Regions from separate parts of the Simplicispira sedimenti genome, predicted to be linked through region 3. Evidence: predicted binding sites of a transcription regulator. Region 3 holds the regulator's gene; each other region holds the start of a gene.
The links. Region 3 encodes FNR, which switches genes on or off when oxygen is low (the NO sensors DNR and NnrR bind a similar motif). Its sites were predicted from a motif close to TTGATNNNNATCAA; they were not measured.
Positions count from the first base shown of each region.

Region 1: the regulator FNR is predicted to act here: its motif matches at 4,109-4,122, upstream of MJ602_RS07290 (OmpW/AlkL family protein).
Region 2: the regulator FNR is predicted to act here: its motif matches at 2,456-2,469, upstream of MJ602_RS15075 (type IV pili methyl-accepting chemotaxis transducer N-terminal domain-containing protein).

Region 1 is NZ_JAKVIJ010000005.1:79,826-85,583, forward strand. Features, by position in the region: gene MJ602_RS07275 (cation-translocating P-type ATPase) at 1-637, shown strand, start outside; gene MJ602_RS07280 (O-acetylhomoserine aminocarboxypropyltransferase/cysteine synthase family protein) at 717-2,000, shown strand; gene MJ602_RS07285 (metal-dependent hydrolase) at 2,221-3,267, shown strand; gene MJ602_RS07290 (OmpW/AlkL family protein) at 3,405-3,995, opposite strand; gene MJ602_RS07295 (TetR/AcrR family transcriptional regulator) at 4,259-4,894, shown strand; gene MJ602_RS07300 (alkene reductase) at 4,901-5,758, shown strand, end outside.
Region 2 is NZ_JAKVIJ010000015.1:55,352-61,109, reverse strand. Features, by position in the region: gene tadA (tRNA adenosine(34) deaminase TadA) at 1-612, opposite strand, end outside; gene MJ602_RS15085 (hypothetical protein) at 670-894, opposite strand; gene MJ602_RS15080 (FMN-binding negative transcriptional regulator) at 896-1,525, opposite strand; gene MJ602_RS15075 (type IV pili methyl-accepting chemotaxis transducer N-terminal domain-containing protein) at 1,576-2,397, opposite strand; gene moaA (GTP 3',8-cyclase MoaA) at 2,550-3,686, shown strand; gene mobA (molybdenum cofactor guanylyltransferase MobA) at 3,696-4,352, shown strand; gene MJ602_RS15060 (c-type cytochrome) at 4,601-5,164, shown strand; gene MJ602_RS15055 (hypothetical protein) at 5,204-5,758, shown strand, end outside.
Region 3 is NZ_JAKVIJ010000004.1:36,811-42,568, forward strand. Features, by position in the region: gene MJ602_RS05750 (sulfite exporter TauE/SafE family protein) at 1-83, opposite strand, end outside; gene hemN (oxygen-independent coproporphyrinogen III oxidase) at 110-1,492, opposite strand; gene fnr (fumarate/nitrate reduction transcriptional regulator Fnr) at 1,712-2,434, shown strand; gene MJ602_RS05765 (SWIB/MDM2 domain-containing protein) at 2,667-2,981, shown strand; gene MJ602_RS05770 (TonB-dependent receptor) at 3,310-5,481, shown strand; gene MJ602_RS05775 ((2Fe-2S)-binding protein) at 5,609-5,758, shown strand, end outside.

The sequences.
Region 1 (5,758 bases), on a different contig from region 3:
CATCCGCAAGTTCGTGCGCTACACCATGACCAGCAACTCGGGCGAGATCTGGACCATCTTCCTCGCGCCGTTGTTGCTGCTGCCCATTCCGCTGCTGCCCATCCACATCCTGTGGGTCAACCTCGTCACCGATGGCCTGCCCGGCCTGGCGCTGGCGGCCGAACCGGCCGAGCGCGGCATCATGCAGCGCCCGCCGCGCGCGCCCACCGAAAGCATGTTTGCGGGCGGCATGTGGCAGCACATCCTGGGGATTGGCCTGCTCATCGGCGGGCTGTGCCTGGCCGTGCAAGCGTGGGCGCTGTCCACGGGCAACGCGCACTGGCAGACCATGGTGTTCACCGTGCTCACCCTGGCCCAAATGGCACATGTGGTGGGCATTCGCTCCGAGGTTGATCCCGTCTGGCGCCTGGGGCGCAACCGCCCGCTGTGGGGTGCGGTGCTGCTGACCTTTGCACTGCAAATGGCCACCATCTACGTGCCCGCCCTCAACCCCATCTTCAAGACCGAGCCGCTGGACCTGCCCGACCTGGCCGTGTGCCTGGGCGCAGCGCTGATCGTGTACGTGGCGGTGGAACTGGAGAAAGCCTGGCGCCGCAGCAAGGCCGCCGCGCTGGCGATGGACGATCCTGTGCGCTGAAGGTGCACAATGCGCCGTGCGGGCCCCGCAGTGGCGCGGGGCCTTGGCGCACTTTCCATCGACAGAGGGACATCCATCCATGCAATTCGAAACCCTGGCCGTCCACGGCGGCTACACGCCCGAGCCCACCACGCATTCCGTCGCCGTGCCGCTCTACCAGACAGTGGCCTACTCGTTCGACAGCGCCCAGCACGGCGCCGACCTGTTCGACCTGAAGGTGCCGGGCAACATCTACACCCGCATCATGAACCCCACCACCGACGTGCTGGAAAAGCGCGTCGCGGCACTGGAGGGCGGCATCGGCGCGCTGGCCATGGCCTCGGGCATGGCAGCCATCACGGCGGCCATCCAGACCATCGCCGAAACCGGTGACAACATCATCTCGGCCAGCACGCTCTACGGCGGCACCTACAACCTGTTCGCCCACACCTTCCCGCAGCAGGGCATCGAGGTGCGCTTCGCCGACCCGGCCGACCCGGCCAGCTTTGCCAAGCTGATCGACGCGCGCACCAAGGCCGTGTACTGCGAATCCATCGGCAACCCGCTGGGCAACGTGACCGACATTGCCGCGCTGGCCCAGGTGGCGCACGACCACGGCGTGCCGCTGATCGTGGACAACACCGTGCCCAGCCCCTACCTGTGCCGCCCCATCGAGCACGGCGCCGACATCGTGGTACACGCGCTCACCAAGTACATGAACGGCCACGGCAACAGCATCGGCGGCATCATCGTGGACAGCGGCAAGTTCCCCTGGGCCCAGCACAAGGAGCGCTTCAAGCGCCTGAACGAGCCCGACGTGAGCTACCACGGCGTGGTCTATACCGAGGCCCTGGGCCCGGCCGCCTACATCGCCCGCGCGCGCGTGGTGCCGCTGCGCAACATGGGTGCGGCGCTCTCGCCGTTCAACGCCTGGCTCACGCTGCAGGGCATCGAGACCCTGCCGCTGCGCATGGACCGCATCTGCGACAACTCCCTGGCCTTGGCCCAGTTCCTGCAGGCCCACCCCAAGGTGGAGTGGGTGCGCTACGCCGGCTTGCCCGACCATGCCGACCACGCCGTGGTGCAGCGCCAGATGGGTGGCCGCGCTTCGGGCATCCTGTCCTTCGGCCTCAAGAGCAGCGATGCCGACCCGCGCGCCGCCGGCGCGCGCTTCCTCGACGCATTGCAGCTGTTCACCCGTTTGGTGAACATCGGCGATGCCAAGTCCCTGGCCACGCACCCGGCGTCCACCACGCACCGCCAGCTCAACCCCGAAGAACTGGCCAAGGCCGGTGTGAGCGAAAACATGGTACGCCTGTCGGTGGGCATCGAGCACCTGCAAGACCTGCAGGCCGACCTGGCCCAGGCGCTGGACAAGGTCTGAGCCTTGCCCTGCCACCCGGGCCTGCACAGGCCCGGGTGATTTTGGGTGTTTTTGGCCCCCAGCGCCCATGCATCAAGCGCAAGCAGCTATTTTTTTGATAGCTTATTCGACGGTACGCCCCAGCGCTCGGGCGTATTCATAAGCCCCTGGCAGGTCAAGGTTGGGGCAGCGCTGCAAGAATGCGGCGCATCAACCGCGCCCTTCCTCCTGCCGATACCCCATGGACTCCATCAGCCAGGCTGCCCTGGGCAGCGCCGTCGTTCTTGCCACCCTGGGGCGGCGCACGGCCGCCTGGAAGGCCGCACTGTGGGGCGCGGCGGCGGGCACGCTGCCGGACCTGGACGCCTTCATCGACCATGGCGAACCACTGCTCAACATGGTGCGCCACCGGGCCGAGAGCCATTCCCTCTTTTTCCTGGCGCTGGCCAGCGCGCCGCTGGGCTGGTTGGTGGCCCGCCTGCAGGGCGAGCGGCAACTGTGGCACCGCTGGTGGCTGGCGCTGGCCCTGGCGCTGCTGACACACCCCCTGCTGGATGTGCTGACCGTCTATGGCACGCAGTTGCTGCAGCCGTTCACGGACCACCCCTACGGCGTGGGCAGCATGTTCATCATCGACCCGCTCTACACCCTGCCCCTGCTGGTGGGCGTGGTGGCGGCGCTGCGCCACCCGCAGGGCCTGCGCTGGAACCAGGCCGGGCTGGTACTGAGCACGGCCTACCTGGGCTGGAGCCTGCTGGCGCAGCAGCATGTGCGCGGCGTATTGGAAGAGGCTCTGCGTGCCCAGGGCCTGCCCGCCAACCAGGTGCTTGTCACGCCCGCCCCGTTTTCCACCGTGCTGTGGCGCGCCGTGGCCATGGGCCCGGAGCACTACCATGAGGCCTACTATTCGCTGCTCGACGGCGGCGCCCCAGTGCAGTGGACGCAGCATCCCCGTGGCAGCGCCCTGCGCGCCGCCCATACCGCCCACCCGCACGTGCAGCGGCTGGAACGCTTCAGCCACGGCTTCATGCGTGTGCAGGCCAGCCCTGAGGGGCGGCTGCAGATCACCGATCTGCGCATGGGGTTGGAGCCCTGCTATAGCTTCCACTTTGACGTGGGGCCGGCCATCCCCGCCGAGGGCGCGGCAGCAGTGGAAGGCGACCTGCCAACCCAGCAATGGCAGCGCCCCGACCTGCGCACCGGCCTGGCCTGGTGGTGGCAGCGCCTGTCCGATCCGTCTGCGGGCCCTCTGTCGCGCGTGCCGGGGGTGTCGTCCTGCGGGCGCTGAAGCACGGGGCCGGGCAAGGTCCAACCACCAGGGCTGCCGCTCTTGCCATGCCCCCCACTTGCGCAAAAAAAAGACCGGCGCACGCGGCGCCGGCCGTCAAATTACCTTAGAGAGTATGAGAGACGCTACGGACTGGCTCAGAAGCGCCAGCCCAGACCTACGCCCACGAGCACAGGATCGACCTTGAAGCTACCCAGCTTGGCACCGTTGGCGGTGACATCGGTCTTGATGAAAACCTTCTTGATGTCGAAGTTCAGGTACAGGTTCTTCTGCAGCGGAATGTCCACACCGACCTGCAGCGCGGCACCGAAGCTGTTGCGGTCGATATCCACGCCGGCAGGCGCCTTCACGCTGGAAAAGCGCGTGTAGTTCAGGCCCGCGCCCACATAGGGCTTGATGCCGGAGGTGTTGAAGTGGTACTGCAGCAGCAGCGTGGGCGGCAGGTGCTTGAGTGAGCCAATCGCCGCGCCGCCTGCACGCAGTGTGTGCTTTTGCGGCACGGTAAGGATCAGTTCGGCCGCCACGTTGGGCGTAAAGAAATAGGAGACATCCACTTCCGGGATGGTCTTGTTGTTGACCGTCAGGCCCAGGGGGGTGCTGTCCTTGTTGGCGCTGTCCAGATGCACGGCACGGGCACGGACCATCCAGGGGCCTTCCGACTGCTGCGCCAGCGCAGCACCAGAAGTCAGAGCACAGAGAACGGCCACAGCCAGCAGGTTCTTTTTCATGGTGATTTCAATCAGGTTTCACGGGGACGACCCCCGTGAACGCATTAGGCCTACTTTGAAAGTGGTCTTTTTTGCTCTGCATCAACCGTCCGTATTAACCCTAATTTCAGTGGTTGATTCATATCAACCACTTTTCTATTATGGTTATTGAGCGCCGTTTGCCCGCCGCCGATGGGCCCATTTCCGCCGCCCGTGTCATCTCGGTTACAGCCCCCACGACCAGGTCTCTTGAATTTTAAGACGACCGGTCATATTATTCATCCATGGCCCGCACTGCTGACAAAACCGACATCCCCCTGCGCCTCACCCAGGCAGGCCGCGACCTGTTCTCGCGCCAGGGCTACAACGCTACGGGCATACAGCAGATCACCGACCACGCGGGCGTGCCCAAGGGTTCGTTCTACAACCACTTCGAAAGCAAGGAAGTGTTTGCCGTGGCCATCATTGAGCAGTACGCCGAGCACCTGCAGCGCTCCTGGGAGGCCATGATGGCCGCCGCGCCCGCCCAGCCCATGGCCGCCATCCGCTACGTGTTCGCCGAAATGATGGCCTACCACGAACGCAAGGAGCTGCAGGCCGGCTGCCTGGTGGGCAACTTCGCCGCCGAGATGGCCCTGGCCAGCGACGCCTGCCGCCAGGGCCTGCTGCAGGCGCAACTGGCCTGGCGCGAGCGCCTGGCCGGCATGATCGAACGCGCCCAGGCGGCAGGCGAGGTCCGTGCCGACCTGCCCGCCCCCGTGCTCTCGGCCCTGGCCTGGGACACCTGGGAAGGCGCCCTGCTGCGCATGAAGCTCGAAAAATCCACCACGCCGCTGCGCGACAGCATGGCCCTGGTGCTCGACCACCTGTTCCAGCCCGCCGCACCCGCGACGGGCATTCCCCCCACCACCAAGGAGTAAGCCCCCATGGGTATCCCCGCAGAAACCTTCGCCACCGACGCTCTGTTCCAGCCCCTCAAGCTGGGCCGCATCGAAGTCGCCAACCGCATGGCCATGGCGCCACTCACGCGCAGCCGCGCCAACGACGCACTGGAACCCACCGACATGGTGGTCGAGTACTACCGCCAGCGTGCCAGCGTGGGCCTGATCATTGCCGAGGCCACGCAGATCTCTGCCACCGCCCAGGGCTACACCCACACCCCCGGCATCCACACGCCCGCGCAGATCGCCGCCTGGAAGCAGGTGACCGACGCCGTGCACGCCAAGGGCGGCAAGATCTTCGTGCAGCTCTGGCACACCGGCCGCATGTCGCACAACGCCTTCCAGCCCAACCAGCAGGCGCCCGTGGCCCCCTCGGCCATCGCCGCCAAGGCCAAGACCTACATCGTCGGCCAGGGTTATGTGGACTGCGCCGTGCCGCGCGCGCTGGAAACCGCCGAAATCGCCGGTGTGGTGAACGACTTCCGCCAGGCCGCCGCCAATGCCATCCAGGCAGGTTTTGACGGCGTGGAAATCCACGGCGCCCACGGCTACCTGATCGACGCCTTCCTGCGCGACGGCTCCAACCACCGCACCGACCAGTACGGCGGCAGCATCGAGAACCGCGCCCGCTTCCTGCTCGAAGTGATGGCCGCCGTCACGCAGGAGATCGGCGCCGACCGCGTAGGCATCCGCCTCTCGCCCGTTTCGCCCGTCAACGACTCGTCGGAAAGCAACCCGCAGCCGCTGTTCGAGCACGTGGTGCGCGAGTTGGAAAAGCTCCACCCGGTGTACATCCACGTCGTCGAAGGCCACACCGGCGGCCCGCGCGACAACGCCCCGTTC
Region 2 (5,758 bases), on a different contig from region 3:
GTCGAGGTAGTGCAGGCGCCAACCCGCCAGCGCGGGCAGGTCGCTCACGTAGTGTGGTGCCCAGGGGTAGCCGGGCAGGTCAGCAAAGCGCGCCTCGGGCGTGCGCAGCGCATCGTCGCGCAGTGGGTGGGCGGCCAGCGCCTGGCTGCGCTGTTGCTGGCGGCGGGCGCGGAAGAACTGGGCCAGCAGCGCCCCGCATTCCTGCGCCAGCACCCCGCCCTGCACCTGGGTGTGGTGGTTGAGCAAGGGCTGGGCAAACAGATCCACCACCGATCCGGCCGCGCCGGTCTTGGGGTCTGCTGCGCCGTACACCACGCGCGGCAGCCGCGCGTGCAGGAGCGCACCGCTGCACATGGCACAGGGCTCCAGCGTCACATAGAGCGTGCAGTCCTCCAGCCGGTAGTTACCCAACTGCTGCGCCGCCGCCCGCAGAGCGACGATTTCCGCGTGGGCTGTGGGGTCGTGCCCTGCCACCGGGGCGTTGCGGCCAGTGGCAATCAGCTGGTCGCCACGCACCAGCACAGCGCCCACAGGCACCTCGCCTGCTTGCGCTGCAGCTTGCGCCTGCGCCAGAGCCAGGCGCATCCAGTGCTCATCTTGCACAAGGTTCATTGCTATTATTTTGATAGCTACTTGCGCCTATTTTATAAGCGCTAGAAGCCGATTTCTTCAATATTCGACCGAAGCTGGGCGTGCCTGCTGCATGGCCTGGTCGAGCGCCTTGCGGTACTGCTCCTGCACCTGCTGGGCCTGCGCAGGGGTGGTCACCGTGGTGGGCATGTCCGGCAGCGGCGCCACGGGTGCCACGGCGGGAGGCGGCAGGGTTTTGCGCGTGAGCAGTGCCACCACGGCCAGCACCACCAGCAACGAAATGAGCCCCAGGGCTGCTCGCATGTCACTCCTCCTGTGCGGGCACCATGCCCAGCGTTTCCATCCATTGCGCCAAAGCCTGCGCATCCGGCCCACCCTGGCGGTAGGCGGCATGCAGGGCGGCGTGCGACTCCTTGTGGTGCTGGTTGAGCTTGAGCTTGCATTGCAACCCGGTCACATGCAGTTCAAAGGCCACGATGCCCGCCATCATCTTGTGTGCAAACGCCTCTCCCAGGGCACGCCACGGGGCGGCATACGGGGGTTCGTGATCGCCGATCAGGGCCTTGAGCAGGGCATCTTTGGCCGCAGGTTCCTCCACCATCTCAGCGCGCACCCGGCAGTGCACCGCCAGGTAGTTCCAGCTGGGTACACGCTGAAGGTCAGGGTACACAGCGGGTGAAAGGTAGGCGTGCGGCCCCAGAAAGGCTACCAGCGCCTCGGGGCGCTGTTGCAGATAGCGCCAGTGCGGATTGCCACGCGCGCAATGGCCCAGCAGCACACGCTGATCGCCGCGCACCTGCAAGTGCAGGGGAAGATGGGTGATGAAGGGAAAGCCCTCGTCGTCGGTGGAGACCAGGCTGGCCAGCGGGTGTGCCCGCATCAATGCATCGGCATGCGCGCCGTCGGGGCTTTGGAATTGGGCAGGCAGGTACATGATGGAGTCCGCGTCGGGCCTCCACTGTACCTCTGCAAGACAGTGCCCGATCAGCCCAGAACGTCTTTGAGCGCTGCGTCGTACTGGTTGGTCAGCTTCTCCAGCACTTCCACCAGACGCTCACTGGTGGTGGCCACCGTTTCCAAGCCCTTGTCGTCGGGCTTGCGCAGTATGGCCGTTTCAAAAAAGAGCCATTGGGCCTGGCCCAGTTCCAGTTCATTGCGGATGGCAGGCGTGCTGATTGGCGCTGCCTTGAGGGTTTCAAATCCCTTCTTGAATTCAGCGACGTCAGCTTTCATCTGATCCTGCAAACCCTTGCCGTCCAGTTTGGCCGCAGTCAAAAAGTAATCTCGGGCAATCCGTTGGGACAATGCGCGCTGACGACCTGCCACGTTGATCAGTTTGGCCGAGCCGACCTTTGCCACCTTTTCAAAGACCTCTGCCGTCGCATTGGTCGCAGCCATCACCTTGTCTGACTGCATCGTCACCGCAGATACGGTCTCTCGGGTCGGGGGCAGCACGGCCATGGCATCGGAAGCCTCGGCCAGCTTCTTGATGTCAGCAATACGGCTTGCCAACTCAGCAGGCAGCGGTGCCGTGGACAACTCGTCAAACCCTTTGCGCACCTGCTGACGCACATCCAGCAAGACCTTGTTGGAAAACTCCGGCAGCACGCCCAGCAGGATCTGGCAATAGGATTTGGCCAGTCGCTGCGACAGAACCCGGTTACGCACCGTGCGGTTGAAGGCCGTGGACAACGCCAGCTGCGCCTGCGCCTGGCCCATCATGGGAGTCAGCGCCAGAATGGTGGCCGACTGAAGGACCATGCGCCGGGACAGACCGCCGACAGCGCTGCATTCAATAGTTTTCATATATAGCCACCATTAAAAAAAACGAACATATTGTGCAGTACAAACCCTAGTGAAATTCTTGATTCACGTCAGTTTCTCTCATCGTATTGCGAATCTTTTCGGTCATGGCATCTGGCCTGGGAACCTCAGGGTAAATACTGCAAAATCCCCCCATGTCTGAACGCGTCATCCCCTTGGTGGATCAGCGAACCGCAGCCTTGGCAGCCCGGATACCCGCTATGCCCGTTGCGCCTACCGGCCTGCTGACCGATGCGCGGGGCCGCCCCCTGCGTGACCTGCGCATCAGCGTGACCGATCGGTGCAACTTCCGCTGCAACTACTGTATGCCCAAGGAAGTGTTCGACAAAGGCTACCCATACCTTCCCCAAAGCGACCTGCTGAGCTTTGAAGAAATCACGCGCCTGACCTCTGTTTTCCTGGGCCATGGCGTGCGCAAGATCCGGCTCACGGGGGGCGAACCGCTGTTGCGTCGCAACATCGAGGCGCTGATTGCGCAGCTCGCCGCCCTGCGCACAGTGGACGGCAACCCGCCTGAAATCACGCTCACCACCAACGGCTCCCTGCTCGCCCGCAAGGCCCGCGCGCTGCGCGAGGCGGGCCTTCAGCGTGTGACGGTGAGTCTGGATGGTTTGGACGACTCCGTGTTCCAGCGCATGAACGATGTGGGCTTCCCGGTGGCCGATGTGCTGGAGGGCATTGATGCTGCGCGCCACGCAGGCCTGCACCCTGTCAAGGTCAACATGGTGGTCAAGCGTGGCACCAACGAGCACGAAATCCTGCCCATGGCCAAACACTTCATAGGCACAGGCGTCATCCTGCGCTTCATCGAGTACATGGACGTGGGCGCCACCAATGGCTGGCGCATGGACGAGGTGCTGCCGTCGCACGAACTCATCCGTCGCCTGCGCGCCGAACTCCCGCTGGTGCCGCTGGAGCCCAGCGCACCGGGTGAAACCGCCGAACGCTGGGGCTACGCCGACGCCCACGGCCAGCACGACCCTGCGCTGGGCGAGGTGGGCGTCATCAGCAGCGTGACCCAGGCGTTTTGCGGCGACTGCAACCGCGCCCGCCTCTCGACCGAGGGGCGCCTCTACCTGTGCCTGTTTGCCGACAACGGCTACGACCTGCGCGGTCTGCTGCGTGCGGGTGCCAGCGACCAGGATCTGGCCAGTGCGCTGGGTTCCATCTGGCAAGGTCGCAGCGACCGCTATTCGGAGTTGCGTGCCAGCCTGGCACCCGACCTTGGCCAGGCCAAACGGCGCATAGAAATGAGCTACATCGGTGGCTGAGCACTGCGCATGATCACCCCCGACAACATCACGGGCCTGGTGCTCGCTGGTGGGCGGGGCTTGCGCATGGGTGGCACCGACAAGGGCCTGCAGGTGCTGGCCGGCAAGCCCCTGGCATTGCATGCGCTGGAGCGGCTGCGCCCCCAGGTGGGCGCCCTGCTGGTCAATGCCAACCGCAACACTGCGGCCTATGCCACTTTTGGTGTACCGGTGTGCCCCGACACGGTGGAGGGATTTGCCGGACCGCTGGCCGGCTTTCTGGCCGGGCTGGCGCAATGCCGTACGCCCTGGCTGCTCACCGTGCCTTGCGACAGCCCACGCTTTCCCACCGATCTGGCGACACGCCTGGCCGCCGCTGCCCTGTCCCAGGATGCGGAGATCGCCATCGCACTGGCCACCGACCACGAAGCACCCGATGCAGCCCTGCGCCCCCAGCCCGTGTTCTGCCTGCTGCGCTCCAGCCTGCAGGACAGCCTGCAGCGCTTTGTCGCCGAAGGGGGCCGCAAGGTTGGTGCATGGACGGCGCTGCACCGCTGCGCCACCGTGCCATTCAACCAACCCGGTGATAACCCGCACGCGTTCTTCAACGCCAACACACTGGATGAACTGCGCCTGCTGAGCCAAGCGCAGGGAGATGCAGGCAAAAGGCACAGGCCTGGCCATTGACTCGCCCCCTGTCCACTGGGTCCAGCGCGGCCAAAGGTCGCCGCGCCGATGAAACCGCACATTGTTTGATTTAACCCCAGAGTCTTGCCCATGACCCAACCGTCTTTCGACCTAGAATGACCACTTTCAAAATGTGGTTTATTGCTATGGTCAGACGTGTTCACATGGTTTTGGCAATGGCCTTGGTGGCCTGCACAGCGTGGCAACCTGCATCCGCCCAATCCGCCCGGGCCCGAGCGACCGCCAAGGTGGATCTCGATAGCCGTTTCGCCGAAGTCCAGGCCCAGCCCAAGTTGGCCGACGATCTTTACAAACTGGGTCGCAAAGTGGCCGCCGTGTGTGCCAATTGCCATGGTGACGGCGGCAACAGCACCAAACCCTCCGTGCCCAATCTCGCCGGGCAGAACCCCGCCTACCTCTTGGAGCAACTGCGCCAGTTCGCCGATGGCCGACGCCGCAACGAGTTCATGGAAGGCATGATCCGGGCCATGAATGCCGACGAGAAGATCGGCATGGTGCTGTACTACTCGGCCCAGGAGGTGACCCACAAGCCTGCGGCCAACGCGGAGATGGCCGCCAAGGGCCAGGGCATTTTCAGCAAGAACTGCTTCCGGTGCCACGGCGATGCCGGGCGGGGCAGCGACCAGATTGCGCGCATTGCTGGCCAGCAACCCGACTACCTGAGTTTGACCCTCAAACGCTACCGTGACGGTGCCGAGGTTCGCGCCAACTCCATCATGACGCCCAATACCAAGCACCTGACCAACGCCGACATCGACGCCGTGGTGGCTTACGTGTCGTCGATGCCCTGAGACACAGCGGCGCCCTTGGCGGTGGGAGACAATCACCGCATGGATTCACGGCATCTTCCTCTTCTTCGACTTGCTGGGCTGGTGTTGGTCATCGCCGGTCTGGTCGATATCGCAGCCCTGGCCTACAGCCTCAGCCAGGGCACCAACGACCCCGCAGGATGGGGCCTGTTCGCCTTGGCAAGCGGCGCGCTGGTGTTTCGGGGCAGCCTGCTCGCGGCGTTCGTGGTGCGCTGGGTGGCCTGCCTTGCACTTGCGGCCAGCACGGCATTGCTCCTGGGCATGCCCATGATGCAGCCCTTCAGCCTCACCTTCACGCAGTTGCGCCTGAACCAAGGCCCGGCCCTGGAGTCGGTGGCCATCACAGCCGCAGTGCTGGCGCTGCTGGCCTGGCTGGTGTGGCAGCTGGGGCGCGCGCCCATCCGTGCCGCACGCCACAGTGCAGGCCTGCCGCAGCGCTCCATGCTCGTCCCCGTGCTGGCCGGCGTGGCCATGGTCATGGTGCTGGCCGTTTTCCTGGTCACCATGCGGATCGGCACCACGGCCAACAACGCCAAGATCCTGGCCGAGCAGAAGGTGGGGCCAGGCTACCGCTTC
Region 3 (5,758 bases):
CAAGGGGCGGCACACATGACAAGGCAGTGCGACCCACCCGCAAGCCCCATGATGAGTGCGGTCCAGGCCAGTGAGGAAAGCATGCAGGTGGCGTATTCCGCGAGGAAAGTTAGATGATCCGCGAAAACCGTGCGCGGTTCTTGTCGGCCTGCAGATACCTGTCAAACACCATGGCAATGGCACGCACGAAGTACCAACCCATGGCCGTGACCTCCAAGCCCTCGTTGCTGACCATAACAAGGCCCTGCTGCTCCAGTTCCTTGAGCTGCTCCAGCTCCGACGCAAAATAGTCCCGCACATTGATCAGCCAGGCCTGCTCCAGCGGCTCAAACAGCAGTTCGCCCTGGCACATGATGGCCATGATGACGGCGCGGCGCACCAGATCATCGCGCGTGAGCGCCAGACCACGCACCACAGGCAGACGACCCTGGTTGAGCAGGTCGTAATAGTCTTCCAGTGTCTTGGCATTCTGACTGTAGGTAGCACCCACACGGCCGATGGCGGATACGCCCAGACCGATCAGGTCGCAGTCCGGCTGCGTGCTGTAACCCTGGAAGTTGCGATGCAGCCTTCCCTGGCGCTTGGCCACGGCCAGCGCGTCCTCGGGCAGTGCAAAGTGGTCCATGCCCACATACACATAGCCCGCGGTGCTGAAGGCTTCGAGCGAGCGTGCCAGCATGGACACCTTGGACGACGCCATGGGCAGGTCAGCCCACACGATGCGCCGCTGCGCCTTGAAGCGCTCGGGCAGGTGGGCATAGGCATAGAGGGCGATGCGGTCAGGCCGCAATTCGGCCACCTGGGCCAATGTGCGGTCAAAGGACTCCGGCGTCTGCTTGGGCAGACCGTAAATCAGATCCACATTGACGGAGTCGAAGCCGATGCTGCGCGCAGACTCCACCAAGGAAAACACCTGTTCTGCTGGCTGGATGCGGTGCACGGCCTTCTGCACCTCGGGATCAAAGTCCTGTACGCCAAAGCTCAGACGGTTGAATCCGAGTTCCGCCAGCAGCGCCAGGCGATCCGCATCCACGGTACGGGGATCGACCTCAATCGAGTACTCCCCCCCCGGCACCAGCGTGAAGCTGCTGCGCAGCATCCCCATCAGGTCACGCAGGCCTGCATCGGATAGAAAGGTCGGCGTCCCTCCGCCAAAATGAATCTGGCTGACCATCTGGCCCACACCGCAATGGGCGGTATGGAGATCGATCTCGCGCTGGAGGTAGCGCAGGTACACATCGGCACGGTCGTGGTGCTTGGTGATGATCTTGTTGCAAGCACAGTAGTAGCACAGCGATTCACAGAACGGAATGTGCACATAGATCGACAGCGGCAACGCCTTGCCCACCGGACTTTGGCGGCGCTGCCCAAGGGCAAGCACGTAGTCCTGCTCTCCAAACGCATCCACGAAGCGATCGGCAGTGGGGTAAGAGGTGTAGCGCGGACCGGAAACGTCGTAGCGGGTCAGCAGTTCGGGGGTGACAATTGTCATTGTTATTCCTGGCTAGCGTGCTTAATGTGCACCAGATTGCCCTTGCGACCCTTGATTCCCGTCAAGCATCCGACATCCGAGTGCAGGATTGGATCATCACCAAGCGGATAGGTCATAATTTGACCTATGTCACACCCCGCCCGCATACCCATCGTCCGTTCGTTACCTGATTCCGAAACGGAAGGATCGGCATGCGAGGATTCACAGACACCCCTGCATATGACACCGCAGACCATCAAGGTTGCCTGCTCCAATTGCAATCTGCGTGAGCTTTGCATGCCGCTGGCTCTCTCCGATGAGCAACTGCGACGTATTGACGACGTGGTGGCCGTGCGTCGGAAAATCAAGCGCGGCAGCACCTTGTTCCGCAACGGTGAAGCCTTCACCTCGCTGTTTGCCATACGCACGGGGTTCTTCAAGACCTGTGTCGCGACTGAAGATGGGCGCGACCAGGTCACCGGCTTCCAGATGGCTGGCGAGATCATTGGTCTGGACGGCATCGTCAACGACCACCATACCTGCGACGCCGTGGCACTGGAAGATGCCGAAGTGTGCGTCATGCCCTTCGAGCGCATCGAAGAACTCTCCCGCGAGGTGAATGCGCTGCAGCACCATGTGCACAAAATCATGAGCCGCGAAATTGTGCGTGAGCACGGGGTGATGTTGCTCCTGGGCAGCATGCGGGCAGAGGAACGGTTGGCGGCTTTCTTGCTCAACTTGGTGCAGCGACTGCATGCACGCGGATTCTCGCAATCCGAGCTGATTTTGCGCATGACCCGAGAGGAAATCGGAAGCTATCTCGGCCTCAAGCTGGAGACGGTGAGCCGCACCTTCTCCAAGTTCGTGGACGACGGCATTGTGGAAGTGAAGCAGCGTCACGTGCGGATACTGAGTCCCGAGGCACTGCATCGCATCGTCAACAACCAGGCTGCCTGCCACTGAACCCCTTGCGCCGCGGCAGACTTACCCCACAGGACGCCGCTGCGAACGCGCCACACCGCAGACTTTGCCGCCAGACCTTGGCGCCAGAGCTTGGCGCCACAGCAACAAGCCGAAGCAAAAAAACATCCCGCTCGCTTGGAAAGCCGTTTTTTTGCCGTTAGCATCGACCTGCCAGTGGACATGCAGGTTTTCGCTGGCGCTATTGACCAATCCCCATAAGGAAAATCCGAAAATGGCAACTGCTAAGAAAGCCCCGGCCAAGAGCGCCGCAGCCAAGACCGCTGCTCCCGCCAAGAAGCGCACCCCCAACGCAGCATTCATGAAGGCGCTCACCCCCAGCCCTGCGCTGGCCGCCGTGGTGGGTGCCAGCCCGCTGCCTCGCACCGAGATCATCAGCAAGCTGTGGGTTTACATCAAGGCCCAGAAGCTGCAGGACAGCGCCAACAAGCGCATGATCAACGCCGACGCCAAGCTCAAGCCCATTTTCGGCAAGGATCAGGTGTCCATGTTTGAAATGGCGGGCCTGATTGGCAAGCACGTCCAGTAAGGACGGCCCCTCCGAGAAGAAGCCGGCTCTGTCGGCTTTTTTGTTGGCCACAAGCAACAATATGCCCCTTGAGCCGCATCAATTTGAATGCTAACCAATCTCGTTTGGCTTAACATTCTCTTGCGAGTTCCTGCATAGCCAAACCTCCGCGCCAGCCATTGCCCTCTCGCCTCTTTCACTGCATGCGTTCAATCGCCTGCAGCCATGTGCATTGCTCTTACCCATGGAGGCCCGATTGGCATACCCCCCCGTGCAGCGCAACCCGAGCGCGCAGCAGTTTTCTCTCACACCCCCCTCGCCACTGCGATTGCTGCCGCTGGCCATTCTGATGCTGGCGGCGTCCCTGGACGTGCAAGCCCAATCCGCCGACGCAGACCGCAGCCTGGCCCCGGTCACGGTGCGTGAACGCGCCGAGGCCGCCGAAGGCAAAGACAGTGTGCGCGCCACCGAGACCACCATCGGCAAGGGCAAGCAGCAGTTGCGCGACATCCCGCAGTCGGTCACCGTGGTGACCGAACGCCTGATCGATGATCGCAACCTCGACACCGTCAAGGAAGCACTGAAAAACACCGCAGGCATCACCTTCCTGGCAGCGGAAGGCGGCGAAGAAGACATTCGCCTGCGCGGCTTTGCCCTGCAAAGCACGGGCGACATGTTCATCGACGGCATGCGCGACCCAGCGTTCTACGAGCGCGATACCTTCAATCTGGATCGCATGGAAGTGCTGCGCGGCTCCGCCTCCATGCTGTTTGGGCGTGGATCGACCGGCGGCGCCGTCAACCAGGTGAGCAAGGCACCGCGACTGATCGACACCCACCAGGTGGACCTGACGCTGGGCAACCACGCGTACCGCCGTGTCACTGGCGACTTCAACTGGCACACCGGCGAAAACGCCGCTTTGCGCATCAATGCCATGGCCACCAAGGCCAACAACAACGGCGCGGGCAGCAGCCTGGACAAGAACGGCATTGCAGGCACCTACGCCTGGGGTATCGGCACGCGCGACGAGTTCGCCGTCAGCCTGTACCACCTGGACAACAACAACGGCATGAACTACGGCATGCCCTGGATTCGGCCCACAGCCAACGCTGGCGTGGCCGACACCACGCTGTTGCCGCTGGATCCTGCCAACTACTACGGCGCGAAGAGCGACTACAACGATGGCAGCGCCAGCATGGTGACCCTGTCCCATGTGCACCGGTTTGAAGGCAGCGCCGAACTCAAGACGCAAGTGCGTGCAGGCCAGTTCGAGCGCGACCAGCGCGCAGGCGCCATTCGCCTGGCCGCCGCAGCACAGCAGCCTGGCGGCGTGGCCGCAAGCCTGGCGAACTTCGGTCCCGCCACCCGTCTCACGCGGGGGAACCACCTGAAAATCCAGGACATGGACACCGTGCACCTGCAGAGCGACTTCAGTGACAAGTTCCAGGCACTGGGCGTACGCCACGAACTGCTGGCGGGCTTCGACTTTGCACATGAAAAAAAGAAAGTGTATGGCGCTCGCAGTGCCGCCCAGGGCGGCGTGACCATCAACAAGCCCACCACGACGGTCGGCACGCCCAACGATGGCGCGTGGGTGGATGAACGCAGCCGCGTGCTGCGCACCACCAGCGACTTTGAGGCCAAGGGCTGGGGCATCTATGCGCAAGACCTTGTGCAGGTAGCGCCCCACTGGAAGCTGCTGGGTGGCCTGCGCTACGACAGCATGGACGGCGACTACAACTCGTACGCCATCCCGAACGCTGCACCAGGGCCGGTCACCACCACCGCTTATCGACAGAAGATTTCCGAATGGAGCAAACGCTTTGGCGTGCTGTACCAGCCCACGCCCCTGCAGTCGTACCACTTCTCTTATGGCACCTCGTTCAACACTTCAGGGGACACCTATTCATACAGCGCAGCGACGGTCAACACGCCGCCTGAGTCGAGCCGCAACATCGAAATCGGCGCAAAAATCGACTCTGCCGACAAGCGCTTCACCACCCGTCTTGCGGTGTTCCATGCGGCCAAGCTCCACGAGCGCAACACCGACCCCGACCTGAACATCGCCGTGCTGTCGGGCAAGCGCCATGTGGCGGGGGCAGAAATCGACATTACCGGTCGCCTGACGCCCAAGTGGGAAGTCTATGGTTCCTACATGTGGATGCCGGACGCAAAAATCGACCGAGGTGCCGAAGGCGCCGAAGGCCAAGGCACACGTCCATCGCTCACACCGCGCCACAGCGGTACGATCTGGACCACCTACCAGATCACGCCACAGTTGCGCGTGGGCGGCGGTCTGAATTTCCGCAGTTCGCAAACACCCATTCGCAACCCTGGGTGGTCGGCGCCTGGCTACGTGACCGCCGACCTGATGGCCGAGTACGCCATCAACGACCGCTACAGCCTCAAGGCCAACCTCACCAACGTGACCAACAAGCTGTACGCCGATGCGCTGTACCCCGGTCACTACATTCCTGGCGCCGGTCGTTTGTTCCAGATCACCGCGAGCATGAAGTTCTGACGCCCAGCGAGCGCCCCAAAAAAACCGTCCACCCTGGACGGTTTTTTATTGGATACATCCACATGACTAGTAATGCGATCAATTCGTATTTATAATCAATACATCAGCAACCCGGCCCTGTCTCACCATGATCGTCTGCGTCTGCCATCGGATTTCCGACCGCGAGATTACCCGCTTCGCCCGGGCAGGCATGGGATTTGACGAGATCCAACTGGAATTGGGCGTTGCCACCCAATGCGGCAACTGCGAAGGTTGTGCGCGAGAGCTGGTGAGCCAA